Regions from separate parts of the Bacillus sp. BC05(2025) genome, predicted to be linked through region 2. Evidence: riboswitches for the same ligand, from Rfam matches in the RefSeq annotation. Region 2 holds a riboswitch; each other region holds the start of a gene.
What was found. Region 2 has a riboswitch for S-adenosylmethionine ahead of metI (cystathionine gamma-synthase/O-acetylhomoserine thiolyase). Riboswitches for the same ligand answer to the same signal wherever they lie in the genome.

Region 1 (7,668 bases), on a different contig from region 2:
TACCATGATTTCCCTGATTTTTGTTATCCATTCCACCTACGGGAAGTCTTTTCTTTTTACAAAATTCTCTTAAAAATGGTATCGTTTTTTATAACATATCTCCACTAGAAAGGAATAGAGGATATGCTAACTAAACATCGAATTTTATTTATTGGTGCTGGTCGTATGGCAGAAGCTATATTTTCCGGATTACTTAAAACAAGCAAAGAATACATCGAAGAAATTATTATTTCTAACCGAAGCAACGTAGAAAAGCTAAAGCAATTACAAGGGCAATATAATGTGTCTACTACAACAGATTGGAAGCAGCATGTTACATCTGTTGATACGATTGTTTTAGCAATGCCGCCTTCTGCACATGAAGAATTATTAGCAGAATTATCTCCGTTACTATCCAATCAACTTGTCGTAACGGTAGCTGCTGGTATTGGTCCATCTTATTTAGAAGAGAGACTTCCCGGGGGGACACCAGTTGCTTGGATTATGCCAAATACAGCTGCTGAAATTGGAAAGTCTATCTCCTTATATACAACGGGACAATCAGTAACCGAGATGCATCAGGAAACCTTGCAACTGCTTTTAAGAGGCATTGGTACTTCACAACTTTGCACTGAGGAAGAAGTTCATCAGCTTACTGCTGTTACTGGAAGTGCACCAGCTTTCCTTTATTACTTTGCTGAAAGCCTAATTGAAGCAACAAAAAGTTATGGAGTCGATGAAGCCACTGCCAAACACCTTGTCATTCAAATGATTTCTGGCTCTGCTTCTATGCTTGAACAAACACAAGACCCAGCTAATCTCCGCGAACAAGTAACAACACCAGGTGGTTCCACAGCTGAAGGTCTCAAAGCTTTATATGAATATAATTTTTCAGAGGCAATTCAAAAAGCAGTAGAAGCAACAAACAAAAAAGCTAGGGGGAACTAATATGAGTTTAACAAGTTTAAAAGACTATACAACATTACATAACGGTGTAAAAATGCCTTGGTTCGGTTTAGGTGTTTTTAAAGTAGAAGATGGTTCAGAAGTAATTGAATCTGTAAAAGCAGCAATTAAAAATGGCTACCGCAGCATTGATACTGCAGCAATTTATCAAAACGAAGAAGGCGTTGGACAAGCGATCCGTGAATCAGGTGTTTCACGTGAAGAATTATTTATTACATCAAAAGTATGGAATAGCGATCAAGGATATGAAACAACACTTCAAGCATTTGAAACTACATTAGAGAAATTAGGTCTAGAATATTTAGATTTATATTTAGTACATTGGCCTGTAAAAGGGAAATATACCGAATCATGGAAAGCATTAGAAAAACTTTATAAAGATGGCCGTGTTCGCGCTATCGGTGTGAGTAATTTCCATATTCACCACTTACAAGACGTATTTGAAATTGCTGAAATTAAGCCAATGGTCAACCAAGTGGAATATCATCCACGTTTAGCACAAGAAGAGCTGCATGCTTTCTGTAAAGAACATAACATCCAACTTGAAGCTTGGTCACCATTAATGCAAGGCCAACTGCTAGACAACCCAACATTACAAGACATTGCAACAAAACATAATAAATCAACTGCACAAATTATTTTACGCTGGGATTTACAAAATGAAGTTGTAACAATCCCTAAATCTATTAAAGAACATCGCATTATTGAAAATGCAAATATATTTGATTTTGAATTAAGTGCTGATGACATGAAAGCAATTCAAGCTCTAAATGAAGATCGTCGCGTTGGTCCAGATCCAGATAACTTTAACTTCTAATAGAAAAACCACTGCCATATGCAGTGGTTTTTCCGTTCAATAAAACTGAAAATTTAAACTATATTCCATCCGGTTGACACTTTATTATCAAAGGTGTAAGATTTTGAATTATCAAAGAAACACAAAAATTAATAAAGTTTATTCGTTTACTCATTGTATCAAGAGAGGTGGAGGGACTGGCCCTTTGAAACCTCGGCAACAGGTTCATTTTGAATACTGTGCCACTTCCTGCAAGCTTTATGCTTGAAAGATAGAATGAGGGACTTCGTTTATATACGGGTGCATAACTTGTACGTAAAAATCCCTCTTTCTCAATATGAAAAGAGGGATTTTTTATTTTTCATTTCCCTCATCATCATCCGAACTTAATTATTTAGGAGGAAAATCAAATGAAAAAGAAGTTTGTACCCGGTATTGCATCAGTTGTAGGAGTAAGTATTTTATTAACTGGTTGCGGTAGTTATAAAAACGAAGCAAGTGGAGCAAATGCAAAAGACGAGGCGCCTAGTAAACAGGTTTTAAACTTATCTTCACCTACTGAAATACGAACAATGGATACAGCTCGTGCTACAGATACTGATTCTGGTCAAGTAATGAGAAACGTATTTGAAGGTTTGTATAATCTTGGTGAAGGTAACAAACCTGTCCCTGGTGTTGCAAAATCTCATGAAGTAAGTGGTGATAAAACAAAATACACATTCCACCTGCGAGATTCAAAATGGTCAAATGGCACTCCTGTTACAGCGAAAGATTTTGTCTTCGCTTGGCAAAGAGCTGTCGATCCAGCAACAGCCTCTGAATATGCATTTCTATTCTTTGATATTAAAAATGCAACAAAAATTAACAACAAAGAACTTCCAGCCGATCAACTTGGTGTAAAAGCAATTGATGACCATACGTTTGAGGTAGAATTAGAACGCCCTGTTCCTTACTTTATTAGCTTAACAGCGTTCCCAACATTTCTACCAATTAACGAGGAATTCTTTAAAGCACAAGGTGATAAGTATGCCTTAGAAGACAATACAATCTTGTACAACGGAGCTTTTACACTAAGCGATTGGAAGCACGAACAAAGCTTTAAATTCAAGAAAAATCCTACCTATTGGGATAAAGATACTGTCAAACTAGAAGAAATCAACTTTAACATCGTAAAAGAAAAGTCTACAGAAGTAAATTTATTCGAGTCGAAACAATTAGACCGTATAAAACTAACATCTGACTTCGTTGATAAATATAAAAAGGATGCTAACTTTAAAGAACGTCCAAACGTAGGGGTACAGTTTTTACGTATGAATCAACAAAACAAAATACTTCAAAACGTTTCTGCACGCCAAGCAATCGATCAAACAATTGATCGAAAATCCTTTGTAAATACGTTATTAAACGATGGCTCTACACCAACCTCTAGTCTCGTGCCGAAAAACTTTGCAAAAGGACCTGACGGAACAGACTTCCGTGCTGCAAATGGAGATTTAACAAAGGTTGATACAAAGTCTGCACAAGAATTATGGAAAAAAGCTAAACAAGAGCTTGGATCTGAAAAAATAACGTTAGAACTATTAACAAGTGACGGTGACCTTGAGAAGAAAACTGGTGAATTCTTAAAAGGACAACTAGAAAAGAATTTAGATGGCTTAACAGTGACGATAAAACCCCAACCACGTAAACAACAAGTTTCACTTTTATTAAAAGGTGACTACGAAATTGGAATTGACGGCTGGAGCCCTGACTTTGCGGATCCAATTACATTCCTTGAGCTATTTACAACCGATAACCCTTATAACTTAGATCATTACTCTAATAAGGAGTTCGATGAAACAATAGCAAAAGTGAAAACAACTTTAGCCGGTGATGAAAAAGCTCGCTGGGAAGCATTACTAGCATCCGAGAAAATATTATTTAAAGACTCTGTCATTGCCCCTCTTTACCAAAAGGGTGAATCTTATTTAGAACGTTCTTATGTGAAAGGAATTGTACAAGTAGACTTTGCAGGTCAATTAAACTTCAAGTGGGCAAAAATTGAAAAATAAGTTCAAGCTTTAATTAGTGAGGCTTTCTTCATCCCCACTGATTATGAGTCCACACCAATTGTTTTTTTAGCAAAACATATGAAAAGCAGATTCCTCAACATGAGGAAATCTGCTTTTTTAATATATTATTCTAAGAAATTAACAATCTATTTTTATTATTGACATATAGTTCTTTCCAGTGTTAATATTCTAAATAATCAAAGAAACGAAATATTTAACCATCAAAATATAATGTCTTTTACGTTGGAATATATAACGATAGATTATAGTTCTACATGTATATACATATAGAACACCCGATTACCTATATGCACATACATATAATAGGTTTTCTCTTCTTCTATAGCTACGCTTCAAGACATGGATATTATGACGTTACGAACAACACATTTAGGGAGGAACGAACAATGAAGAAAAAAGTTGTACCTGTTGTTGCATCTGTTTTAGGGGCAAGTCTATTACTAACTGCTTGCGGAGGAAATAAAGATAACGCAAACGGAGCGAAAGCAAATGATAAAGCACCTGATAAACAGGCAATTAACTTATCATTCGCTTCAGAAATTCCAACAATGGATGTTGCAAAAGCAACAGATGGGGAATCCATGAACGTAATGCGAAATGTTTTTGAAGGTTTATATGCGATGGGAGAAGATAATAAACCGATTCCTGGTGTTGCTGAGTCAGTTGACGTTAGTCCCGATAAGACAAAATATACATTCCACCTGCGTGATTCAAAATGGTCAAACGGCACTCCTGTTACAGCAAAAGACTTCGTCTTCGCTTGGCAACGTGCCGTAAATCCGGATACAGCAGCTGAATACGCATTCTTATTCTTTGATATACAGAATGCGAAACAAATAAACCAAAAACAATTGCCAATTGATCAACTAGGAGTCAAAGCTCTTGATGATAAAACGTTAGAAGTACAACTAGACCGTCCTGTTCCCTACTTCTTAAGTTTAACGACGTTCTCAACGTTCTTACCAATTAACGAAGATTACTTAAAATCTCAAGGTGATAAATATGGTTTAGAAACAAATCATTTAATTTACAACGGCGCTTTCACATTGGATAACTGGAAGCACGAGCAAGGCTTCCAATTGAAGAAGAACCCTAACTATTGGGATGCTAAAACCGTAAAATTAGAAGAAATCAACTTCAATGTCATTAAAGATAAGTCTACAGAAGTTAACTTATATGATTCAGGACAAATTGATCGCGTTACTTTAAATGCGGAGTTTGTTGATAAATATAAGAGCGATCCAAATTTCAAAGACCGCGCTGAAGTTGGCATTCAATTTTTACGACTCAATCAAAAAAATGAAACATTAAAAAACCAGCATGCACGCCTCGCTATTAACGGAGCAATGAATAAAAAAGCATACGTAGAAACAATTTTAAATAACGGTGCTGTTCCAGCTGAAGGAATGATTCCTGCGAAATTTGCAAAGAGTCCAGAAGGTAACGACTTCCGTAAAGAAAACGGAAACCTAGTCAAAGATGATGTGAAGACAGCGAAAGAAAACTGGAAAAAAGCGAAACAAGAACTTGGTACTGACAAAGTAACAATCGAACTATTAACAAGTGATAATGCTTTAGCTAAAAAGACTGGTGAATATTTAAAAGGTGAACTAGAAAAGAACCTAGATGGATTAACAGTGAATTTAAAACCACAACCACGTAAACAACAATTAAAACTACTATTAAGTGGTGACTATGAAATCGGAATTGATGGCTGGGGCCCTGACTTCGCTGACCCAATTACATTCTTAGATTTATTTACAACAGATAGTGCTTATAACTTCGATAAATACTCTAACAAAGAGTATGATGAGCTAATCCATAAAGTGAAAACAGATTTAGCTGGAGATGAAAAGGCACGATTTGAAGCAATGAAGCAAGCTGAAAAAATCTTATTACAAGATGGTGCTGTCGCTCCTTTATACCAACAAGGTCGTTCTTACTTACAACGCTCTTTCATTAAAGGACTTGTAACAACTGACTTCGGTGGTGAATTTAACTACAAGTGGACAGAAGTTGCAAAATAATAAGTGCTGATAAAAAGGTATCCAATTAAGGATACCTTTTTTATTTTATACTTCTTTAACTAAATGACTTCTTCTCTTTACTATTCCTTTTATAGATACAGTAATGACTGCTACCAATTGTGTAACTAATATAATGACTAATAATGAAATAATATTTTTCTCCAAACTAACTCCTCCAAATATTATTGTATAATAACCATTTGCTGCATAGGTTGCGGGAAATAATTCTCCGATTGTTTGATATGTTTTAGAGAGCATCTCATGTGGTACAATGACACCCGAACTTACAAGTTGTAGCGATAGTGAAATTATATTAAGAATCATACCTGCATTTCCGACAACAGTTATGAACATTTGTATTAATGAAAGGAAGGAGAAGAAGACTATTGTCAATAATCCTCTTCTCCCCCTTTTTGTACGGAACCAAAACTCATCATAAATATAAACACAAACATCAAATATGTTCTCCACGTCAAAGAAGGTATATGTCCTGACCACAGATAGCTAATGAAATAATTAATTCCCATAATACAAGACGATACTACTAAACTAATACTTATTAGTTTTGCATATTTGAGCATATCTTTTCTCCTTACTTCCCTATCTCTTCAAATTGCAGATTTACTGGCTCTTCTAGTAGTGTTTCATAAAAATTTTCAGCCAAATCTGTTGAAGGAACTTTTTCATCCACTTCATCAAATCGAATACTATCTAGCCACACACAACCTTCTCCTGATAATAAAATACCAAATGCAATACCAAGCGCCCCTTCTTTTATATCCAATACAACCGAGTACGATTGCCAGTTATTCGTATTTTTAATTGGGCGATTTTGCATATTATCCATAGCGAGTGGTTCTATATCTTTTCCGTCTACTCGCATCCACAATCCTGCCCAATCTCTTACGTTTTCACTCTTAACAAATGCTGTTAAACGTAATCTTTTACCTACATATTTATCCGCTCGAAACATTTGCATTAATGTTGAAAATCCGCCGTGCGTAACATTCTCTTTTGCCTTTATGTATGCAGATACTTTTCCTTGATGGGCAACTTCATAATCTAAACCCATCTCATATTCAGCAGGATGACTTCCACTTAAAATCCATCCTTTCGGTATACCTTTTTGCATTGAAACACCCTCTCTTTCTATATAAAATGACTGGAAGTACTTTCGATATTTTTTCGGTGGCAATTGAAACATTCTTTTAAACGCTCTCGTAAATGCCTCTTGTGAGGAAAAGCCGTATTGCATTGCAATATCAATGACAGCCCTCTCCGTTGACACTAAAGCTTGCGCAGCATGAGTTAATCTTCTCTTTCGAATATAATCCGTTACACTCATCCCAATATACCTTTGAAAAATACGATGAAAATGATACATCGATACCGCACTTTGAGATGCCACGCTTTCTGTTGTAAGCTCCTCATGTAAGTAATTCTCTATATATTCAATTGCTTTTTTTATCATCTCTTTATATTCTTCATGCATTTTAGTACCTCCTCACAACCTTAATTTACCATATACATACCGATCAGTTTTGATTTAAATTGCGGATTAAACTTTGTGGCTACAAGTTAATAATTTATTTGCAACACATACATAATTACATGATTTTGGGAAAAACTTGTATAGAATGAATTTACATAAGGAGGAAATTATAATGAGAATTTTATTATCAGCTTTATTAGCGCTTATGCTAGTACCTGTATTAACAGGATGTAAAGCTCCTGCAAAAGAAGACACGACTTCTAATAAGAAGACTACAGAAGAGGCAAAGAATGAAGCTCCTGCTGATTTAAAACTAAACTTTAATGAATTTGATTT
Region 2 (7,668 bases):
AAGTCGAAATAATTTTTCTTGATCCGCGAGTTCTGGACATGCTGGATAACCGAAGGACACGCGTATTCCTCTATATTTCGTGCGGAAACGTTCTTCCATTGTCAGTTCTGGTGAATCTGGAATACCCCAGCGATCCCGAATAAGCATATGTGTTTTTTCAGCAAGTCCTTCTGCTAGTTCAAGTGCTAACGATTGAATGGCATGACTGCGTAAGTAATCCCCCTTCGCTTTCCACTCTTCAGCAATGTCCCGAACGCCTTCCCCAACTGTAACAGATAGGAAAGCAACATAGTCCATTTCATCTCCAACTGGGCGTAAATAATCACCTAAAGTACGATATGGTGCTTTTCCTTGTCTTGGGAATGTGAAACGTTCTATAACACGCGTATGATCTTCTGGATCATATATTACAATATTTTGTCCGTCACTTTGCGCTGGGAAAAATTGATACACCGCTTTCGGTTTTAACCAAGATTGTCCTTCCTGCAATAATTCGTCTATTAAATCATTTAATTCATGTGCTCTTTTATCTCCCTCTCGCAAAAGCTTCTTCACACTTCCTTTTAATCCAAGGTGATGTCCAAGTAGCATTTGTCTATTTAAAAATGGAGCGAGATGAAGGGCTGGAATATCGCGTAATACGATTCGTTTTGTTGAATCAGGTATCATTACCTCGGCCTTCGGTAATGGTTCAATGAATGCTGGAATTTCTACTTTCTTCTCTTCTTTTGTTACAATATGAAGATGACGTTCTTTCTTATCTTGTTTCATCTTCTCTCTCTCTTCTTCTTTTTGAAGCTTATTAATAATGTCAAGCCCCGTCATCGCATCACTTGCATAACATACGAGCCCTTTATAGGATGGCGAAATACGATTATCTGTAAACTTTCTTGTTAACGCTGCCCCGCCTACAACAATTGGAATATCAATATCCGCTGCTTTTAAATCTTCAGCAGTCGTTACCATCTGTTGCGCTGATTTTACTAATAAACCAGAAAGCCCAATAATATCAGGCTTCTTTTCTTGTACTTCTTGCACAATTCGATCCGAGCGAACATTGATTCCTAAATTAATAATCTCATAGCCGTTATTCGCTAAAATAATTTCAACGAGATTTTTCCCAATATCATGTACGTCACCTTTAACAGTTGCTAGTAACACCTTCCCTTTTTTCGCACTATCGCTAGATTCCATATGTGGCTCTAAATAGCTTACGGCAGCTTTCATACTCTCAGCACTTTGCAATACTTCAGCAACGATCAACTCGTTATTATTAAATAATCGTCCGACCTCATCCATTCCTGTCATAAGTGGGCCATTAATAATATCCAAAGGCTTTCTTCCTTCTGTAAGCGCAAGGCTTAAATCTTCTTGTAACCCTTGTTTTGTACCTTCTACAATGTAATTTGCTAGCCTTTCATCAAGAGTTAAAGTTTCTTGGATAACGATATCTTTCTTTTTTGCCGCGCGATAAAAGTTTGTAAATTCTTCTAACGTCTCTTGCGTCGTTTCAAAAAGTAATGCATCTGCAAGACGTTTTTCTTCCTCAGGAATTGACGCATATCGCTCTAATTTTTCCGTATTCACAATCGCGTAATCTAATCCTGCTTTCGTTGCATGATATAAAAAGACGGAATTTAATACTTCACGTCCAGCTGGTGGTAAACCAAATGATATGTTACTTACACCTAAAATCGTTAAACACTCTGGTAACGCTTCTTTAATAAGACGAATACCTTCTATCGTCGCTGCCGCCGAGCCAATATATTCTTCATCACCTGTACCTACAGGAAATACAAGTGCATCAAAAATAATATCTGACGGGCGTATGCCATATTTCGTCGTCAATAACTCATAACTTCTTTTCGCAATTTCGAGTTTTCGTTCTGCACTAACCGCCATACCGTCTTCATCGATTGTTCCAACTACAATTGCCGCACCATATTTACGCAGAAGCGGTGTCACTTTTTTAAATCGTTCTTCCCCATCTTCTAAATTAATTGAATTAATAACAGCTTTTCCTTGAATATAAGTAAGAGCTCGCTCCATCACATTTTCATCTGTTGAGTCAATCATAATCGGTACTTTTAACACTTTCGTAACTTCTGCCAAGAAGTTTTCCATATCTTCTATTTCATCCCGGTCCGGGTCTGCCATACAAATATCAATAACATGAGCATTTTTCTTCACTTGCGCTCTTGCGACTTCCGCAGCCTCTTCAAATTTCCCTTCTGCTACTAATCGTTTAAATTTACGTGACCCAATAACGTTTGTTCTTTCACCAACAAATAATGGTCTCATAGAGTCATCATATTGTAGTGCCTCTAATCCACTAACACCGTGCCCAGCTCTCTCGTGATGTTCACGCGGATTAAGAGACGCTAATGCAGATTTCATTGCTTTTATATGTTCTGGCGTTGTACCACAACAACCACCGATAATATTAACCCATCCTTCTTCAGCAAATCGCTTCACTTTTTCAGCTAGAGAAGATGGCGATTCATGATAATGTCCATCTTCATCAGGAAGACCTGCATTTGGATAACAAGAAATGTAACACTCCGACAAATCAGATAGGGAACGAATATGATCTCTCATAAACTCTGGACCAGTCGCACAGTTTAACCCAACAGATAATGGCTTCATATGTTCTACCGATAAGTAAAAAGCCTCAATTGTTTGCCCAGCCAGAGTCGTTCCCATCGGTTCAATTGTTCCCGAAATCATGATAGGTACAATTGTATTTAATTCTTCAAAAGCTGCTTGAATTCCAATATAAGCAGCCTTCACGTTACGCATATCTTGACTCGTCTCAACGAGTAATACATCAACTTCTCCCTTCAACAATCCTCTTGCCTGCCGTGTATAGGCTTCAATTAATTCTTCAAATGTTACACCACCAGTAACACTAATCGCTTTCGTTGTCGGCCCCATCGCTCCCGCAACGTATACTTCCTTCCCGCTTTCTCGGACCGCTTGCTTCGCTAAACGTGCTGCCTTCTCATTTAGTTCTTCATCTAAATGGGACAAATCATAATCACTTAATACAATATTTGTCGCCCCAAATGTATTTGTTTCAATAACATCCGCCCCAGCTTCAATATAAGCTTTATGAATCTTCAAAATGACATCAGGCCTTGTTTCTACTAAATATTCATTACAGCCTTCGTACTCTTCCCCTCCGAAATCTTCCGCAGTTAAGTCCTCTTGCTGGATCATTGTTCCCATTGCACCATCTAATATTAAGATGTTATTTTGTAATTTTTCCTCTATACTTTTCATCCATTAATACCTTCTTTCACTTCTTGCTTTTCTCTCACATATTTAACGAGGTGTTCTGTAATTTCATATTTTAGAAATGGTGTAATAAGATAAATGCCGTTAAAATATTTCATCGCCGCATCAATCAACTCTTGAGAAATGCGAATCCCTTCCTCAATTGCCGCTTCTTTCGTTTCATGTCCATCCATTCTCTCTCTTATCGCTTCAGGTAAAGTAATACCTGGCACCTCAAAATGAAGAAAATCTGCATTCCGTTTACTTATTAATGGCATAATCCCAATAAAAATAGGTTGTTCCAAATGCTTCGTCGCTTCATACACTTCTTCAATTAACGCAATATCATAAATTGGCTGCGTTAAGAAATATTCTGCTCCAGCATCTATTTTCCGTTCCATTCGCTTAACCGCTGCTTTTAAATGTCTTACATGCGGATTAAACGCACCTCCTACTGAAAACCTTGTTGCTGGACCTATTGATTTCCCTAAAATGGAGCGCCCATCGTTCATTTCTTTAATCATTTTAATGAGCTCAATAGAGGACAAATCATATACAGAAGTGGCACCTGGAAAATCACCAACGCGTGCTGGATCACCAGTTAAAGCTAACACTTCTTCCATGCCTAACGCTGATAATCCTAGTAAATGAGATTGTAATCCGATGACGTTATGGTCTCTACACGTTAAGTGCGTCAATACCGGAATATCGTGTTTCGTTAATAATGCACCCATTGCCATATTCGAAACGCGAGGCGATGCTAATGAATTATCTGCTAGAGTAATAGCATCTGCTCCAGCTCTTTTCAATGCCCTTGCGCCTTCAAAAAAACGCTGTGTATCTAACGTTTTCGGTGGATCTAATTCCACTACTACTGTCGTTTGTTTTTTTGCTTTCTCTGCTAAAGTAACATGCGCTTTTGAACGTTTCTCATGTGTATGAACTACTTTCGGTCTTTGAATTGTATCCTTCTCTATTACAGGCGTAACGTGTAAAGCAGCACGTTTCATACTTTCAATATGTTCTGGTGTAGTGCCACAACAACCACCTAATAATCGAATACCTTGTTCAATAAATTTCGGTGTCATCGCTTCGAAATAAGCTGGACTTCCCTCATATACGTAACGTCCCTCCACATAATTCGGGAGACCTGCATTGGGATATGCTGACAAATAACCATTTTGCGGGATCGATATCATTTTAAAAGCTTCCGTCATATGAAGTGGCCCTAGTTGACAGTTCAATCCAACAACATTTGCACCATAATCTAAAAGCTGTTTTAATATTTCATTTACATCATTTCCATTTTGAGTCGTACCTGCCTCATGTAACGCTAATTGAGCTACAATTGGAATATTCGTTTGTTTTCGTAACACCTGAACAGCATGAAGTAATTCAAACTCATCATAGAAAGTCTCTAATAGTAATCCATCAACCTGTTCTTCTAGTAAAGCACTTGCCTGCTCAAGTAGCATAAATTCTCTTTCCATATCAGTTGTCGTAACAGCTCCGATATGTTTCATACCACCGATTGTTCCTAAAATGGCATTTCTGTCTGTAACAGATGCTTTCGCCAGTTTGACTGCCGCTCTATTAATTTCAGTAACTTGATTTTCTAAACCATACATACGTAATTTCGCTTCATTTGCTCCGTACGTATTTGTTTGAATTACATCTGCCCCAGCAGCTACATATTGCTTATGAATCGATATAATTAAATCTGGATCAGATATATTCAATTCTTCAAAACTACTTTGCAAGCCATGTGAATGTAATAACGTTCCAACCGCACCATCACCTATTACAATTCCTTTTGATAATAAATCTAGTAATTTCACCAATCTCCCTCATTTCTATCAATATAAAAACCCCCTCTTCACTTTGAAGAGGGGGACATAATCGATCCTCCTCTTATTATGCAAAACACTCGTTTTGCAGGTATTAGCACCGTTTCAAACATTTCGTTTGAAGGTTGCCGGGTTTCACAGGGCCTTTCCCTCCACCGCTCTCAATAAGAGTTTGTCTTTATTATTTTATTTATGTAGCTAAAAGGAAATGCGTTCCCCTTTTAACAATGTTTGTTAATTTTTTAATAAATTTAGCACGCACAAATGCAAAAGTCAATGACACTTGCGGAAAAATAAAAATTATTTAAAATAAAGTTGCAATTCAATTATCTTTTGTTGTAAAGTTAAAAACATAATAAAATTTCATACAAACATTCTTATCTAGAGAGGTAGAGGGACTGGCCCTATGACGCCTCAGCAACCATTAACATTTGTTAATAAGGTGCTAATTCCAGCAAATTGTGAAAGATTTGACAGATGAGAAGAAGACTCTATTCAAACCGAAAGCCTTCTTCTTAGAAGGCTTTTTTTATTTTACCCCGCTATTTGAGGGCAGTAAGATTCCCAACTCAAAATTCAGCTGGAACAAAGAAGTTAGGTGGGGATCAACTGCCCGTAAAAGCCCGATTGGTGAGAGCTGATAATCAGTGGGGATGAATCCCTCACTGATTAAAGTTTCACTTTACATTCACTTAATTGTTAATTTAAAAAGGAGGAATTTTCACATGTCAACTATTGAAACAAAACTAGCACAAATCGGAAACCGAAGCGAAACTACAACAGGGACTGTTAATCCACCTGTTTATTTTTCAACTGCTTATCGTCACGAAGGAATTGGTAAATCGACTGGCTTTGACTATTCACGAACTGGCAATCCAACTCGCGGCCTGTTAGAGCAGGCAATTGCAGACTTAGAACACGGTGAACAAGGATATGCCTGTAGTTCAGGGATGGCAGCTGTTCTCCTCGTCCTGTCCCTATTCCGTTCTGGAGACGAACTTATTGTATCCGAAGATTTATACGGGGGCACTTATCGATTATTTTCTGAGCACGAAAAAAAGTGGAACGTTCGATGTAGATACGTAAATACACAGTCTATTAAACAAATTGAGCAAGCTATCACAACTGAAACGAAAGCTATTTTCATAGAAACTCCAACTAATCCATTAATGCAAGTTACTGATATTGCTGCTGTCGCAACTGTAGCGAAAAGACACGGACTACTTCTTATCGTAGACAACACATTCTACACGCCTTATATACAGCAGCCATTAACAGAAGGCGCGGACATTGTAATTCATAGCGCAACGAAATATTTAGGAGGACATAACGATGTACTAAGCGGACTTGTCGTTGCAAAGGGAAAGGAACTTTGTGAGGAAATCGCTCATTATCATAATGCATCAGGCGCGGTATTAAGCCCATTTGATTCATGGCTATTAATTCGTGGTATGAAAACGTTAGCGCTTCGCATGAGACAACATGAAGAAAATGCAAAAGCAGTTGTCGCTTATTTAAATGATGAAGACGGTGTGACAGATGTATTTTACCCTGGAAGAGGCGGCATGATCTCATTTCGTCTAAAAGATGAAACGTGGATTAATCCATTCCTACAATCTTTATCCTTAATTACATTTGCTGAAAGTCTCGGTGGTGTTGAAAGTTTAATGACATATCCGGCAACACAAACACACGCTGATATTCCTGAAGAAATTAGAACAGCAAACGGTGTATGTAATCGTCTTCTTCGATTTTCTGTCGGTATTGAAAATAGTAACGATTTAATTCAAGACTTACAGCAAGCCATTAAACTTGTGAAAGAAGGTGTAAGAATATGAGTTATTCTATAGATACACTTTTACTACACAACCAATATAAACATGACTCACAAACAGGAGCTGTTAACGTTCCCATTTATAATACATCAACATTCCACCAATTTGATGTAGATACGTTCGGGAAATATGACTATAGTCGATCTGGTAATCCAACTCGCGAAGCGCTTGAAGATATTATCGCTTTATTAGAAGGCGGAACAAAAGGGTTTGCATTCGCATCAGGAATTGCAGCGATTTCTACTGCATTCCTCCTCCTTTCACAAGGTGATCACGTACTCATTTCAGAAGACGTATACGGAGGGACTTATCGAATGATAACTGAAGTTCTCTCTCGTTACGGTGTGTCACATACATTTGTTGATATGACCAATTTAGAAGAAATAAAACAAAACATTAAGCCAAATACAAAGCTTTTTTATGTGGAAACACCCTCTAACCCACTTTTAAAAGTGACAGATATTCGTGCTGTTTCTAAACTTGCAAAATCTATTGACGCCCTTACTTTTGTTGATAATACATTTTTGACACCACTATTCCAGAAACCACTTGACCTTGGCGCCGATGTCGTTCTTCATAGTGCCACAAAATTCATTGCCGGTCATAGTGATGTTACTGCAGGATTAGCGGTTGTAAAAGATGCCGAACTCGCTCAAAAACTTGGATTTTTACAAAATGCATTCGGCGCTATTTTAGGTCCGCAAGATTGT
Region 3 (7,668 bases), on a different contig from region 2:
TGGGGTTATGAGTTTTAGAGGAAATAAGGGAGGAATTCAAATGTATTTACACGGCACAAGCCGAATCAATGGGCAAGGACACTTAGAAATTGGAGGGTGCGATACGACGCAGCTAGCAAAACAATATGGAACACCACTTTATGTATACGATGAAGAGTCAATTCGAGGAAAGTGCCGCGCGTTTCATCGTGCTTTTAAAGAAAGTGGTTTCTCTTATCAAGTAGCATATGCAAGCAAGGCGTTCTTGTGCATGGAGATGTGCCGAGTAGCTCGTGAAGAGAATATGTCATTAGATGTTGTTTCTGGAGGGGAATTATATACTGCACTACAAGCAGGATTTCCGGCATCGCGCATTCATTTTCACGGCAATAACAAAACAGATGAAGAAATTGTGATGGCTCTTCAGGCGAATATTGGTTGTTTTGTCGTAGATAACTTCTTAGAATTAGAAATTTTGCATGATTTAGCAGTGCAACATGGGAAATTTGTGAACATATTAATTCGTGTAACGCCTGGGGTAGAGGCGCACACACATGAATATATTACAACAGGTCAAGATGATTCGAAATTTGGATTTGGCGTGTCAAATGGTCAAGCGATGCAAGCAATTGAGCTTGCTTTACAAAAATCAAATTATAACGTGTTAGGAATTCATTCACATATCGGATCACAAATATTTGAAACAGCCGGCTTTGTGCGAGCGATTGAAGTTCTTCATCAATTTTTAGAAAAAGTGAGAGAGCGAACAAATTATGTAGTAAAAGTGCTAAATGTGGGCGGAGGATTCGGAATACGCTACACAGAGTCAGATACGCCATTAACTCTTGAGACGTATGTGCGAGCTGTAACAAGTGCAGTGAGAGAGCAATTTACAGTATGTAATTATCCCTTGCCAGAAATATGGGTTGAACCAGGCCGTAGTATTGTAGGTGATGCTGGAACGACCCTTTATACAGTTGGATCTGTGAAAGACATTCCTGGTATTCGGAAATATGTATCAGTCGATGGTGGGATGACTGATAATTTAAGGCCTGCTCTATATAACGCTCGTTATGAAGCGATGTTAGCAAATCGAGGGAACGATGAGAATGAGGAAGTTGTTTCGATTGCAGGAAAATGCTGTGAGAGTGGAGATATGTTAATTTGGGATATTAATCTACCGAAAGTTGCCTCTGCGGATTTACTAGCAATTTCTTGTACAGGGGCATACGGGTACTCGATGGCGAATAATTATAATCGGATTCGTAGACCAGCTGTCGTCTTCGCAAAAGGTGGTACGTCACAAATTGTTGTAGAGCGCGAAACATATGAAAATATTATTGGGAACGATCGCATACGTATTAAAGAACTTGTTTAAATGAGGAAAAAGGAGTTGTTCGGAGGGACAATTCCTTTTTTATAAAATAAAATAATTAAAATATATCGGAAAACTAGGATTGAAAAAAATCAGAATTGTGATAAAATACAAATACAAAGCTTATCAAGAGAAGCGGAGGGAACTGGCCCGACGAAGCTCGGCAACCTGCTTATAGAAAGCAAGGTGCTAAATCCAGCAAAATGGAATCCATTTTGAAAGATAAGGTAAAATATATTACCGAACAGTCTTTTCGAAATGGGAAAGATTTTTTTTATGAATAAAAAGGGGGGCTGTTCGCGTGAGTGTACGGGAACATTTTGAGGAAGTATCTGAGAAAATTGAAGCGATGCTTGCTGATATGAAATATGGTTCAATTACAATTGTTGTGCAAGATGGAAAAGTCATTCAATTAGAGAAAAGTGAAAAGGTACGTTTAAAGTAAAAAGCGCTGACTAGAAAAACTAGAGGCGGTTTTAACCTATTTTGATTAGGTTAAAACCGTCTTTTTGCTTTTACAGGGGGAAAAAACATGTTGACGTATGAAACGTGGGAAGAAAATAATGTTTCATTTTCAGAAGAAGATGAAACGAAAGGCGCGCTATCTGTTTTAAGTTGGGCTTATAAAGAATATGAAGGTGAAATTGTATACGCATGTAGCTTCGGAGTGGAAGGGATGGTATTGCTGCATCTTATAAACCAAGTAAATCCATCTGCTAAAGTTGTATTTTTAGATACAAATGTTCATTTTCAAGAAACATATGAATTAATTCAAAAAGTGCGGAGGCAATTTCCTTCATTAAATATTATAGAAAAACAACCGGAACTTACGCTTGATGAACAAGCGAAGTTGCATGGTGAGAAATTATGGGAAAGTAATCCGAATCTTTGTTGTAAGATTAGAAAAATTTTACCGTTAGAAAAATCATTAGCAGCGGAAAAAGCGTGGATATCGGGCTTAAGGAGGGAACAATCAGAAACGCGTAAGCATACAAAGTTTATAAATCAAGATCATCGCTTTCAATCTATTAAAGTTTGTCCGCTCATTCATTGGACATGGAAAGAGGTATGGCGATATGTATACAAACATAGTTTGCCGTATAACCCGCTGCATGATGTTGGATATCCAAGTATTGGGTGTGAGAAGTGTACGTTACCTGTAGGTGAGGGTGGCGATTCGAGAGATGGTAGATGGGCCGGGAAAGTGAAAACTGAATGTGGTCTACATTACCAATAAGATGAATTTGAAAATAAAGCTAAGAGAGGGTATAGAAAATGAGTACAAGAAATGAATTAGTAAATCTTATAGACGAGACATATGATGTATCACAAATTGAAAAAGAAATTGGGCTAGACAACATTGCGTTAAGTGATTTAGAGCTATTAGCAACAGGAGGATATAGCCCGCTTACTGGTTTTTTAGGGAAGAAAGATTATGATTCGGTCGTAGAAACGCTTCGTTTAGCTAATGGGAGGGTTTGGAGTATACCAATTACATTACCAGTAACAGAAGAAGTAGCAGAGAGGCTAATAGCTGGAGAGAAAGTAAAACTTGTTAACGGGGGAAACGTATATGGTGTTATTCAAATAGAAGATATTTTTGTGCCTGATAAGGAAAAAGAAGCGTTACTAGTGTATAAAACGACGGATGAGGCTCATCCAGGAGTGAAAAAATTATATGAACGACCGAACGTTTACGTCGGAGGAGCTATTATTCTTACGAAACGTTTTGAAAGTAATCCATTTCCTTCTTATCATTTAGATCCAATTGAAACGAGAGAAGAATTTAAAAAACGTGGTTGGAAAACAGTAGTCGGATTCCAAACGAGAAATCCTGTACATCGTGCCCATGAATATATTCAAAAATCTGCTCTTGAAATTGTAGATGGCCTCTTTTTAAATCCGCTCGTTGGGGAAACGAAGTCGGACGATATTCCTGCTGATGTAAGAATGGAAAGCTATGAAGTGTTACTTCAAAACTATTATCCGAAAGATCGTGTCTTTTTAGGTGTATTTCCTGCAGCGATGCGTTACGCAGGACCGAGGGAAGCGATATTTCATGCACTAGTCAGAAAGAATTTTGGATGTACCCACTTTATTGTAGGGCGAGATCATGCAGGGGTAGGAGATTATTACGGTACTTATGAAGCGCAAGAAATTTTTACAAACTTTACAGTAGAAGAATTAGGGATTACACCGCTATTTTTTGAACATAGTTTTTATTGCACGAAATGTGAAGCGATGGCTTCGACGAAAACATGCCCGCACGGAAAAGAAGATCATGTCATTTTATCGGGTACGAAAGTAAGAGAATTATTAAGAAACGGTGAGGTTCCGCCAAGTACATTTAGTCGTAAAGAAGTAGTGGAAGTGCTAATTAAAGGCTTGAAAAAAGCAGTAGTAACAGAATAGGGAGAGAACGAGATGGATACGAATATTACTTGGCATACAGCTTCGGTTTCAAAAGATGAGAGAAGAGTGAAGAATGGACATCACAGTTTTGTAATTTGGTTTACTGGTTTATCTGCTTCGGGTAAATCTACAGTAGCAAATGCGGTTGCTCGTAAACTGTTTGAAAAGAATATTGGAAATTATGTGCTGGATGGGGATAACATTCGTCACGGTTTAAATAAAGACTTAGGATTTTCTGAAAGTAATCGCATGGAAAATATAAGACGTATTGGCGAAGTGGCAAAGTTATTTGTAGATCAAGGAACAGTTGTCCTTACAGCATTTATTTCACCATTTCGATTAGACCGCAAACAAGTAAGAGATTTATTAGCGACAGATGAATTTATTGAAATTTTTGTGAAGTGTCCGATTGAAGAGTGTGAGAAACGTGATCCGAAAGGACTTTATAAGAAGGCAAGAAAAGGTGATATTAAGGATTTCACAGGTATTGATTCGCCTTATGAAGAGCCAGCACAAGCGGAATTAATTGTAGAAACGCACAAATATTCTATTGAAGAATGTGCGGAACAAATCGTGAAGTATTTACAAGAGCGTAGTTTTATATAGGGGGATAAACAATGAGTTATGAAAAAGTATGGGCTAACAATGAAAAGTTAAATCAGACTGAGAAAAATAAATTAAAAAAAGATGGCTTGGAGATCTTTAATGATATTCCTTACTATGCAGAGAATGGCTTCGAATCTATTCCGAAAGAAGAGTGGGACGCATTCAAATGGGCAGGGTTGTATTTACAAAGACCGAAAGAAGCTGGTTATTTTATGATGCGTGTAAATATTCCTTCAGGGATTATTACGAATGCACAGGCAGAAGTGCTTGCTTCTATCGCTGAGGATTATGGGCGTGACGTAATAGATATTACGACAAGACAGGCGATTCAGTTTCATTGGTTAGAAATTCAGCAAATTCCAGATATTTTTGAAAGATTAGCAAGAGTTGGGCTATCTTCAGCTGGAGCGTGTGGTGATATAACGCGTAATATTACAGGAAATCCACTTGCTGGTATTGATGCAAATGAACTGTTTGATACAACTGGCATTGTAAAAGAGGTATATGACTATTTCCAACATAATGAAGAGTTTTCTAACTTACCACGTAAATTTAAAATGTCTATTAGTTCTAACATTTATAATTCAGCAAATGCAGAGATTAACTGTGTTGCATTTACACCTGCAACGAAAGAGATAGACGGTGAGAAAAAAGTTGGTTTTCATATAAAAGTAGGCGGTGGATTATCAGCTCGTCCATATTTAGCGGATGAATTAGATGTATTCGTTTTACCAGAAGAAGTGAAGGCGGTAGCAATTGCGATTGCTACGATATTCCGTGATTTTGGATATCGCGAAAAACGTCATTTAGCCCGTTTGAAGTTTCTTGTTGCAGACTGGGGAGCAGAGAAGTTCAAAGAGAAACTAATAGAGTATACAGGACCATTGCAAAGTAAAGGGGAAAGTGCTCTCAAAGGCTGGAATGCGGGATACTTTTATGGAGTTCAAGATCAAAAACAAGACGGACTAAAATATGTAGGTTTTAATGTGCCAGTAGGACGCCTACATGCAGAAGAAATGTTTGAGATTGCAAGAATTGCTAAACAGTATGGGAATGGACAAATTCGTACATGTAATTCACAAAACTTTATTATTCCGAATGTTCCGCCAGAAAATGTGGAGGGTTTACTAAATGAGCCTTTATTTGAAACGATATCAGCCAGTCCAAAATCGTTTATTGGTCATGCGGTTTCTTGCACTGGTATTGAATATTGCAATCTTGCTTTAGTAGAAACGAAAGAAAGATTGCGAAAAATTGCCGAATACTTAGATACACAAATTGCACTCGATGTTCCGGTTCGTATTCATATGGTAGGGTGCCCGAATTCATGTGGTCAACGTCAAATTGCTGACATTGGATTACAAGGGGTGAAAATGAAAACGAAGGAAAAAGGAATTGTTGAAGCATTTGAAATATATGTAGGTGGAACGCTGTTAGATGGTGGTGCTTATAACCAAAAGTTAAAAGGGAAAATAGATGGCGAGGATCTACCTGATGTACTTGCATCATTTATAAGTTATTTCAAAGAGAATAAATTACTAGCTGAAACGTTTTATGATTTTGTCGGCCGTGTTGGTGTAGAGACATTACAAATAGCCTTAAATAACGTACTAGAAGAAGTAATAGCGTCTTAGGAGGGACAATATGGATTTATATCGATTTGAAGCTGTGTTAGTAAATAGTATTGTTCCGATTGTTGTCGTTGCTCAAAGTGAAGAACAGGCGTTTAAGCTTGCGGAGATGGAGCTTGAAAAGCATTTTTTACCGCTGCCAGAAGTAAAGGAAATTTCCTTATTTGAAAAAAAGAAGATTCGAAAAGGTGCGGCATTTGTTATTCATGAGTAGGGAATAACAAATAATGAAAACTTCCATTCGTATATAAGGATGGAAGTTTCACTTTAATAGTAGAAATGAGGAGAGATGATGGGGAAGGTTTATATCGTTGGGGCGGGTCCTGGTGATCCAGATTTAATTACTGTAAAAGGATTGAAATGTATTGAGAAAGCAGATGTTATTTTATACGACCGTCTCGTGAATAAAGAATTGCTTTCTTATGCAAAGCCTGAAGCGGATTTAATTTATTGCGGAAAACTACCAAATTATCACACGATGAAGCAAGAGACAATTAACATGTTTCTTATTAAATATGCGAAAAAGGGAAAAGTTGTAACGAGGCTAAAAGGTGGGGATCCATTTGTATTTGGTAGGGGAGGAGAAGAAGCTGAAGCGTTAGCAAAGCAAGGTGTACCGTTTGAAATCGTTCCTGGTATTTCAGCTGGAATAGCTGCTCCTGCTTATGCTGGTATCCCAGTGACACATCGTGATGCAAGTGCAAGTTTTGCTATTGTAACGGGGCATAGAAAAGAAGATGCCGAAGAGGAAGTGAAGTGGGAAAATTTAGCGAAAGGTGTAGAAACTTTAGCTGTATATATGGGGGTTAGCAATTTACCCTACATATGTGAGCAACTAATGAAGCATGGAAAAGATAAAAGTACACCTGTTGCTATTATTGAGCGAGGAACGACATCTATGCAGCGTACAGTTGTTGGAACGTTAGGAACAATTGTAGATGTTGCAAAAAAAGAACAAATTCAAAATCCGAGCATGATTGTAATTGGAGAAGTGGTCCGTTTTCGAGAAAAAATCCATTGGTTTGAGAAACAGACAGAAAGTACGTATCAAGTAAGTGGAGTGTTATAAAATGAAAGCCATCTTATATATATGCCATGGAAGTCGTTTGAAAGCAGCTAAAGAAGAAGCTGTTGCGTTTATTACGTCATGCATGAACCGTGTAGAGGCAAGTATTCAAGAAATTTGTTTTTTAGAGTTAGCGAGTCCAACTATTGATGAAGGGTTCCGCACATGTGTGAAGCGTGGTGCTACAGAGATTATTGTTATTCCAGTTTTTTTATTAGCGGCAGGTCATGTGAAAAAAGATATCCCGTTTGAATTGGAAAAGGTAAATAATCAATTTTCGAATGTTAAAGTGACTTATGGTAATCCGTTTGGTGTATCAGAAACACTTGTTAAATCGGTATATAGTGGAAGTGGTATTGAACAGGAAGATAAAAATGAAGTGACGCTACTTCTTGTTGCAAGAGGGAGCAGTGACCCTGAAGTATTACGAGATATAAACTGGATTGCTTCTTTATTTCAAACGGAAGAGAAAATTAAAAAAGTAGAGGTTTGTTATTTAGCAGCTGCCGAGCCGAAATTTGAGGATAAGTTAAAAGAAGTCATAGAACGAAAAGAAAAGAACATCGTTGTACTGCCTTACTTATTATTTACAGGTTTAC
Region 4 (7,668 bases), on a different contig from region 2:
CTTTTAGTTTGCCTTTTTCATCAATAGATTTTTTATTGAGTGGAATATATAACGACTGAGATAACGTTCGTTTAATAGATGTTACTGGATGTTCAAATTGTAGCTTTAGCGTTACATCATCTACTGCTTGAATTCCTACTGCATCTTCTGCACCTTTCCCTGTATTAAATGCTTCTCCACCTTTAATGAAATATAGTTCTGTTGCATTCATAGAACCCGTTTTAGGATTTAATATTCTCTTCCAAGCAAATTCAAAATCTTTTGCTGTTAAAGGAGAACCATCAGACCATTTCAACCCTTTTTTCAAATAGAATGTATACTCTTTTCCATCTGCCCCAGCTTCTTCTTTCTCTACTAAATCCTTTTCAAACTTCCCATCACTTGTCTGTCTATACAAGGTTGCAAATAAGTGCTCAATTACATAATTAGAGTTATTATCTGTTGAAATTGCTGAATCTAACGTGTAAGGATCACTACCAAGATTCGTTACAAAACGGTCTCCTTTACTAGCACTTGCTTTTGAAGTGTCTTTCTTACCACAAGCGACAGAAGTAATTGCTAATACAGTCATAATGACAAATAATAAAAACTTCTTCATCCTACATTCCCCTTTAACCTGAAATTTTTGGTGTTGATGCTAATAATGTTTTTGTATAAGATTGTTGTGGATTACGGAACACTTCGTCCGTATTTCCAAATTCAACAAGTTCTCCTTTATATAAGACAGCCACTTTTTCACATAAATAGTGAACCATCGGTAAATCGTGCGCGATAAATAAATATGTATAGCCTTGTTCCGTTTGAATCTGTTGCAGTAAGTGCACAATTTGGATTTGAAGTGAAACATCTAATGCTGAAATTGGTTCATCAAGGATTAATACTTCCGGCTCACATAATAACGCCCTTGCAATAGCGATACGTTGACGTTGTCCTCCGCTAAACTCGTGTGGATATCGATTAATATATCGTCTATCTAACCCAACACGTTCTAACGCATCACCTGCAATTTTATCCTTCAATCCTTTATCACCTAAACCGAATGAAATATAACCTTCCGTTACGCTATCGCGTACTTTCCAGCGCGGATTTAATGCTGCTGTGGAATCTTGAAAAATAAACTGTACTTTCTGTAAGAAATCACGTTTATGAGCTGCCTTCAACTTGTGAACGACTTGACCGTTATAATCAATTTCACCAAATGTTGGGCTCTCAATCCCAGCTATGAGCTTACCAAGTGTTGTTTTTCCTGAACCACTTTCTCCAATAATGCCAAGCGTTGTTCCTTTCGAGATAGAAAGTGATATTTCTTTTAGCGCTGCAATTTCTTTCTTTTTACTTCCATACGTTTTCGTTACTTGCTTTACAGTAATTAAATCTGTCGTCATGAGGCATTCACCTTCTCTTTTGATTTCGCCTTATTATGCTCCAGAACATGTTGCCAGCAATTTGAACTATGCTCCTTGGAATATGTTGTTCTCTCTGGGAAACGATGAATACATTCTTTTATCGCTACTGGACAACGATTTACAAAAGGACAACCAAAGCTATTTAACGTCTCAATGGAAGGTGTCGTTCCTTCTATTGCACGTAATACTTTTTCGGAATCATCCATATTGGGAATTGCTTGTAATAAGCTTTTTGTGTATGGATGTTTAGGGGAACCTATCACTTCCTCTATCGTTCCTTTTTCAACAACACGTCCCCCGTACATCACAACTACTCGATCTGCTACTTCACGTACAAGTGCCAAATCATGTGTAATTAATAAAATACTCGTGTTTTGTTTTTCTTTTCTCGCTTTGAGCAATCCCATAATTTGCTTTTGAATCGTTACATCTAATGCAGTTGTAGGCTCATCTGCAATAACTAGCTTTGGATGACAAGCAAATGCAATCGCTAAACAAATACGCTGCCTCATTCCTCCACTTAATTGATGTGGGTACTGTTCAAAGCGTTTCTCTGCTTCATGTATTCCTAAATCATTTAATAAGTTAATTGCAATTTCTTTTGCCTCTTTTTTCGATTTCTTTTCGTGGTGCAAAATTACTTCTGTAATTTGTCTTCCCACCTTCATCGTCGGATTTAAAGAGGACAGAGGGTCTTGGAAAATAAACGAAATATCTTTTCCACGAATTTGGTTCCACTCTGATTCTTGTAAATTCGTTAATCCTTGAGATTGGAACAAGATACTTCCATCGTCGATATGAATAGATTCTTGATTTAGTCCGATAATAGATTGTGCTGTAACACTTTTCCCTGAACCACTTTCTCCTACAAGTGCAACAATTTCACCTTCGTTAATAGAAAAGGAAACATGTTTCACAATTGCTTGCTTACTATTCTCTTTTTCAACGGCTAACGTTACGTTTTCTAAAGATAAAAGCTGTCCCATGTTTTTTCTCCTTTCGATTCCGTTTTACAATCTTCGGATCAATTGCATCTTGCAAACCATCACCAATTGCATTAAATGCGAACATGATGAGTGCAATCATCAGCGATGGAAAGAATAGTTGCCACCATTCCCCGCTTAATAATGTCCCAAGCGCATCATTTGTCATTGTCCCCCAGCTTGCTGCTGGTGATTGAACACCAAGTCCGATAAAGCTCAAAAATGATTCTGAGAAAATAGCTGCTGGAATTGTAAATGATAAATTTACGATAATAATCCCTGTTAAATTCGGAATGATATGTCCGTATATAATCTTCATATGCGATGTACCTAATCGCTCCGCTGCAATAACAAATTCTCTTTGTTTTAAAGATAAGACTTGCGCCCTAACAAGGCGTGCCATACCAATCCAACCAGTTAATGCGAGAGCGATTATGATTGTAAAAAGCCCCGGCTTCATAATGATCAGTAGTAAAATAACAATTAATAAATATGGAATACCGTATAATACTTCAATCCCTCGTACGATCCACTCATCCATTAACGTTCCAAGGCGATTACGCCCTCTCACATATCCACTAAAACCTCCGATCAGTACACCAAGCCCTATATCAAGAACGGCCGCTACTAATCCAACTACTAATGAAATTTTCCCACCAGCCCAAGTACGCGCCCATATGTCTCTTCCTAAATCATCGGTTCCAAACCAATGCTCGCTATTAGGAGGTAAATTAGTTGCTTCTTTTACTTGTTCACTCGCAGTAAATGATGTTAAACTTTCGCCAATTAACGAGAAAATAATAATGAGTAATAACGTCACTGCCCCTAGAATTGCTATAGGGTTTGATATAAACTTGCGAAATACTTCCTTCTTTCGGCTAATCGTTTGCTGCTCTTTATTTATTGTTAATTCTTTTTTCTCTTCATTCGTTAATAACTGTTTATTAATTTCATAAGCTCCCATTTAAATATCCCCCCTCCTTATGTAATAGAACGAATACGCGGATCAACAATACGATGAATAATATCTGTAACGAAAATACAAAAAATTAATAATGCACTATAGAAAATTGTCGTTCCCATAATGACCGGATAATCCCGGTTAAAAATGCTATCTACAAAATATTTTCCGAGACCAGGAATTGCAAAAATCTTTTCAATAATGAACGTCCCTGTTAAAAGCCCAGCCATTAACGGCCCTATAAATGTAAGCACTGGAACAATCGCATTTCGAAGGGCATGCCTTATAATAATCTTCTTAATTGGTATCCCTTTCGCTCTCGCTAGCTTAATATAATCACTCTGCAGTACTTCGATCATATTAGAGCGAACAAATCTTGTAATTACTGCAATTGGTCCTAACGCTAATGCGAAGGATGGCAATACCGTATGTTCGAATGTGCCCCAAGACGCTACTGGTAAAAGTTCAAATTGAATAGCAAATACTTGTATAAATAGTGGTGCTAAAATAAAACTTGGAATAGAAATACCGAGAATCGCAAGTAAACTCACACTATAGTCAATTACTTTCCCATGATATAGAGCTGCAAATGTACCTGCGGCAATTCCGACTACTAATGAAATAATAAGTGCTTGTAAACCAATAATCGCTGATGGACCAAATCCTGTCGTTATAATTTCTGATACGCCTTGCCCCGTCGATTGAACGGATTCACCAAAATCAAAATGAACTACACCGTCTAAATAAGCAACATATTGATTCCATAACGGTTCATCAAGGTGATATTTCGCTCTCATATTCTGCACAACTTCTGCCGGAAAGATCTTTGCATCTGATGAAAATGGGTCCCCCGGAATAATATGCATAATTAGAAATGTCACTGTCGTAATAACCCATAGCGTGAACACCATAACTGATAATTTTTTAATTACATACACTGCAATAACCCCCTAAACACATATATTTACTTAGTTTTATGAACGTAATTTTTCCATTACTCCCTTTTCTCTTTTTAGAATACAAAAAGCCTTGATCTTAAAAAATAAGATCAAGGCTTAATAAACAAAGGCCCATCACTTATCTTTCAAGACTTGCTTGCTGGAATTAGCACGGTGTTCCTACTACAGAACCCGCTGCTGAGGTGTCATAGGGCCAGTCCCTCTACCTCTCTGGATAAGTAAATTGCTATATTATTATTTGGTTCAAATTGTATATTTCGAATTATAATTCTGAAAAAATGAAAAGTCAATCAAATTGGATATATTTAGAAAAATCAGTTTTTAATACTTTCATTTATCTATGTCGTATTTCGCTTATAATAAAAAAAGATATGAAAGGAGTTATAAGATGGCCCCCTTACTTCTAGCTACTATAGGATTACCCTTAACAATAATTATACTTGTCATCATCGGCTTCTACAAACTCTTCATCAAAAAGAAAAGTATCACCTCTTTTTATACCCCTTTCGATAATATTACTGGGCAAACTATTTCCGAATTTCACGAAGAACAGAAGATATTAGTATCCGAGGATGAGGACGGAGATGGCAAGAAGAAAAAATAACCTTGCACAGGCAAGGTTATTTTTTCGTTTCTGCTTGAAAACGTTTATAGTATGTCGATGCTGTTGCAAAGTTAATTTCTATATCACGAATCAACGATGAATCTTCTTCTTTAGCTAACTTCTGTAATTTTTTCATCGCTTGTTCCGATTCATTCAAGAAACCAACATATACCTCATGTTCTTGCTCTTTCGACTTCGGAACACGAATTTCTTTTCGTATATGATCAATATCTTCTAACATGCTCGTTGTTACCTTTTGCACATCTTCTTTATATGTAGCCTTCGTTATTTCCTTACCGCCTTTTTCCTTTGCCACTTCAAATAGCTGTAACGCGTTATTAATTTCCTTATTCATTTTCATATCATATTTTTCATGTACTGCACGGTATTCTTTCATCTCTTCGGTTTGTTCTGTAGATTGCTCTACCTTTTCTTTCGGTTCTTTCGTATCTTTATTTCCATTACACCCTGCTAGAAGGAGCATACTTCCCATTACAGCAATACCCAAAACCTTCTTCATCTCTTCTTCTCCTTTTATCTACAACTACTACTCATTATAGTTTCTTTTATCTCCACTTGTTATTATACCGAGAACATCCTACTTTTTACACTTAAGACGACATCGTAACATATATACCAACATGTTTGTCACAGTATCGTCACTTTATACAAATAACTTTTGCACTGCTTTACTACATCACCTTACAAAACCGTAAGCACACATAAAGAACAAACCATGCTAGACTTACATATGCATAACGCAAACATATGTAAGTTTTTAAGGAGAATCATCTATGTACAACACAATGCCTTTTATGGGAGAAGATATTCGTGTCCTTATTCGCGAAAAATCACTTCATATCGAAAATACAAAGAGCCTTCGCCGCGTATTAAAAAAGAAACACGCTCCATTTAAGTTAGCCCAATATTTAAAACAACAACATACAAATCAATTTCATACCATGCTAAATATATCAGATAAATCATTAACAATCGAAATCATTGGTCATGTCTACATTGGAAACTTCGCAGATATCTTAAAAGAAATCCCACGTATACCGAAAATTGCTCCTATTATCGTTAAAAAAGCGTATAAAATTACCGACCATACCGATATTATCGACTGCGGGGAAAAAGAAGTCGATAGTAATCGCTGGGTGTGGGATAAACTTGCTGTTTTATATGATACGATCATGAATAATATGTATGAGGTATTTCAAAGAAATGAAAAAAAGAACTGATTCAAATATTCCCTTTGAATCAGTTCTTTTTTGTTAAGCCTCTAAATTTTGTCTTTGTTGCAGTTCAAACTGCTTCTCACTTCTTCTGGCCATAAACAAATAACATAACACCGCACCAATTTCACAAAGAGCTATTACAATCCCCATCGGTAATGCGGTGTTGCTTCCGCCAATACCTACTAACGGTGCAACAAGTGCTCCTGAAATAAATTGTAATAAACCTAATAGAGCCGATGCTGTTCCTGCAGCTTGTTTCTGATTTCTCATCGCTAACGAGAATCCAGTTGTTGATACAACCCCGACACTTGATACGACAAGGAATAACGAACATAAAACACCAATTAAACCTATTCCTAGTACGATTGTCAGTAGTAAAGATAAACCACCAACAGCTGCAATAATAATACCAGCAACAAATAATGTCTTCTCATTCACTTTCCCCGCTAAACGACCTGTTACCTGACTAGCAATAATAATACCGATACCGTTGATTGCAAAAAACAAACTAAATTGCTGTGGTGATGCTCCGTATATGTTCTGCAGCACAAATGGTGAGCCCGAAATGTATGCAAACATTGCCGCCGTTACTAGCCCTTGAGACAATGCATATCCCATAAACAGACGATCCTTTAATAGTTTTCCGTACGTCGCCAACGTCCCTGACAGCCCACCTGTTTCTCTCTCTTCAGGAGGTAATGTTTCACGTAATACGAAAGTAGCTGATATTAACATGAATACACTAATTCCTCCAAGAACGATGAAGACACCGCGCCATGTTGTAAACTGTAGCAATTGTCCTCCAATAATCGGTGCCAAAATAGGCGCCGCTCCGTTTACTAACATGAGCAGCGAGAAAAACTTCGTCATTTCAGAACCTGAATACATGTCACGTACCATTGCACGTGATATAACAATCCCAGCCGATCCTGAAGCTCCTTGTAAGAAGCGTAATAACACTAAAGTCCAAATAGATGGCGCAATAGCACAAAGTAAAGAAGAAGCAACATAAATAATAAGAGCAATAATAAGAGGTTTGCGCCTTCCATAAATATCACTAATTGAACCGACAAATAATTGCCCTACTGAAAGTCCAAGTAAACAAGCTGTTAAGGTAAGCTGTGCAAGGGATGCACCTGTCTGTAAATCATCCGTTAATTTCGGTAAAGAAGGCAAATACATATCAATAGATAATGGCCCAATCGCCGTAAGTGTCCCTAGTACAAGAATCATCCATAACCTATTTGTCTTTACAGGTTTATATATTTCTTGATTAACTCCATTCACTTTTTCTGTTCACCCTTTCCTATACATACTAAATCGTAACAATTATAGTTACAACATAAACATACGTCAAGTATAGCGCATTTTCCTGTTTTATACTGTAAAAAAAAAGCGATAAAATTTCTATCGCTTTACTTTTTCAAATTGCTATTTGCAAATTTAGATACGGAAGACATCGCCTCTCCTGTATCTAAATATGTGATTTGAATTGGATCTCCCACTTCTGTAAACAT

Region 1: another riboswitch for S-adenosylmethionine. It lies ahead of ACZ76X_RS27360 (peptide ABC transporter substrate-binding protein); the one in region 2 lies ahead of metI (cystathionine gamma-synthase/O-acetylhomoserine thiolyase).
Region 3: another riboswitch for S-adenosylmethionine. It lies ahead of ACZ76X_RS07355 (YezD family protein); the one in region 2 lies ahead of metI (cystathionine gamma-synthase/O-acetylhomoserine thiolyase).
Region 4: another riboswitch for S-adenosylmethionine. It lies ahead of ACZ76X_RS27410 (ABC transporter permease); the one in region 2 lies ahead of metI (cystathionine gamma-synthase/O-acetylhomoserine thiolyase).

Annotation. Positions count from the first base shown of each region.
Region 1 is NZ_JBWYRA010000016.1:48,571-56,238, forward strand. It holds gene proC (pyrroline-5-carboxylate reductase) at 124-927, shown strand; gene ACZ76X_RS27355 (aldo/keto reductase) at 929-1,762, shown strand; SAM riboswitch class I at 1,915-2,019, shown strand; gene ACZ76X_RS27360 (peptide ABC transporter substrate-binding protein) at 2,152-3,792, shown strand; gene ACZ76X_RS27365 (peptide ABC transporter substrate-binding protein) at 4,200-5,840, shown strand; gene ACZ76X_RS27370 (ABC-2 transporter permease) at 5,886-6,233, opposite strand; gene ACZ76X_RS27375 (hypothetical protein) at 6,230-6,421, opposite strand; gene ACZ76X_RS27380 (helix-turn-helix transcriptional regulator) at 6,433-7,332, opposite strand; gene ACZ76X_RS27385 (YusW family protein) at 7,505-7,668, shown strand, end outside.
Region 2 is NZ_JBWYRA010000003.1:156,513-164,180, reverse strand. It holds gene metH (methionine synthase) at 1-3,282, opposite strand, end outside; gene ACZ76X_RS11470 (bifunctional homocysteine S-methyltransferase/methylenetetrahydrofolate reductase) at 3,279-5,114, opposite strand; SAM riboswitch class I at 5,185-5,294, opposite strand; SAM riboswitch class I at 5,498-5,607, shown strand; gene metI (cystathionine gamma-synthase/O-acetylhomoserine thiolyase) at 5,849-6,961, shown strand; gene metC (cystathionine beta-lyase) at 6,958-7,668, shown strand, end outside.
Region 3 is NZ_JBWYRA010000002.1:290,316-297,983, reverse strand. It holds gene lysA (diaminopimelate decarboxylase) at 41-1,357, shown strand; SAM riboswitch class I at 1,475-1,583, shown strand; gene ACZ76X_RS07355 (YezD family protein) at 1,656-1,799, shown strand; gene ACZ76X_RS07350 (phosphoadenylyl-sulfate reductase) at 1,887-2,591, shown strand; gene sat (sulfate adenylyltransferase) at 2,630-3,766, shown strand; gene cysC (adenylyl-sulfate kinase) at 3,779-4,372, shown strand; gene ACZ76X_RS07335 (nitrite/sulfite reductase) at 4,384-6,006, shown strand; gene ACZ76X_RS07330 (DUF3906 family protein) at 6,017-6,217, shown strand; gene cobA (uroporphyrinogen-III C-methyltransferase) at 6,296-7,072, shown strand; gene ACZ76X_RS07320 (sirohydrochlorin chelatase) at 7,074-7,668, shown strand, end outside.
Region 4 is NZ_JBWYRA010000016.1:57,564-65,231, forward strand. It holds gene ACZ76X_RS27390 (peptide ABC transporter substrate-binding protein) at 1-598, opposite strand, end outside; gene ACZ76X_RS27395 (ABC transporter ATP-binding protein) at 612-1,385, opposite strand; gene ACZ76X_RS27400 (ABC transporter ATP-binding protein) at 1,382-2,392, opposite strand; gene ACZ76X_RS27405 (ABC transporter permease) at 2,349-3,353, opposite strand; gene ACZ76X_RS27410 (ABC transporter permease) at 3,371-4,288, opposite strand; SAM riboswitch class I at 4,425-4,530, opposite strand; gene ACZ76X_RS27415 (DUF3951 domain-containing protein) at 4,698-4,913, shown strand; gene ACZ76X_RS27420 (hypothetical protein) at 4,930-5,433, opposite strand; gene ACZ76X_RS27425 (hypothetical protein) at 5,708-6,154, shown strand; gene ACZ76X_RS27430 (multidrug effflux MFS transporter) at 6,188-7,438, opposite strand; gene ACZ76X_RS27435 (DUF3981 domain-containing protein) at 7,567-7,668, opposite strand, start outside.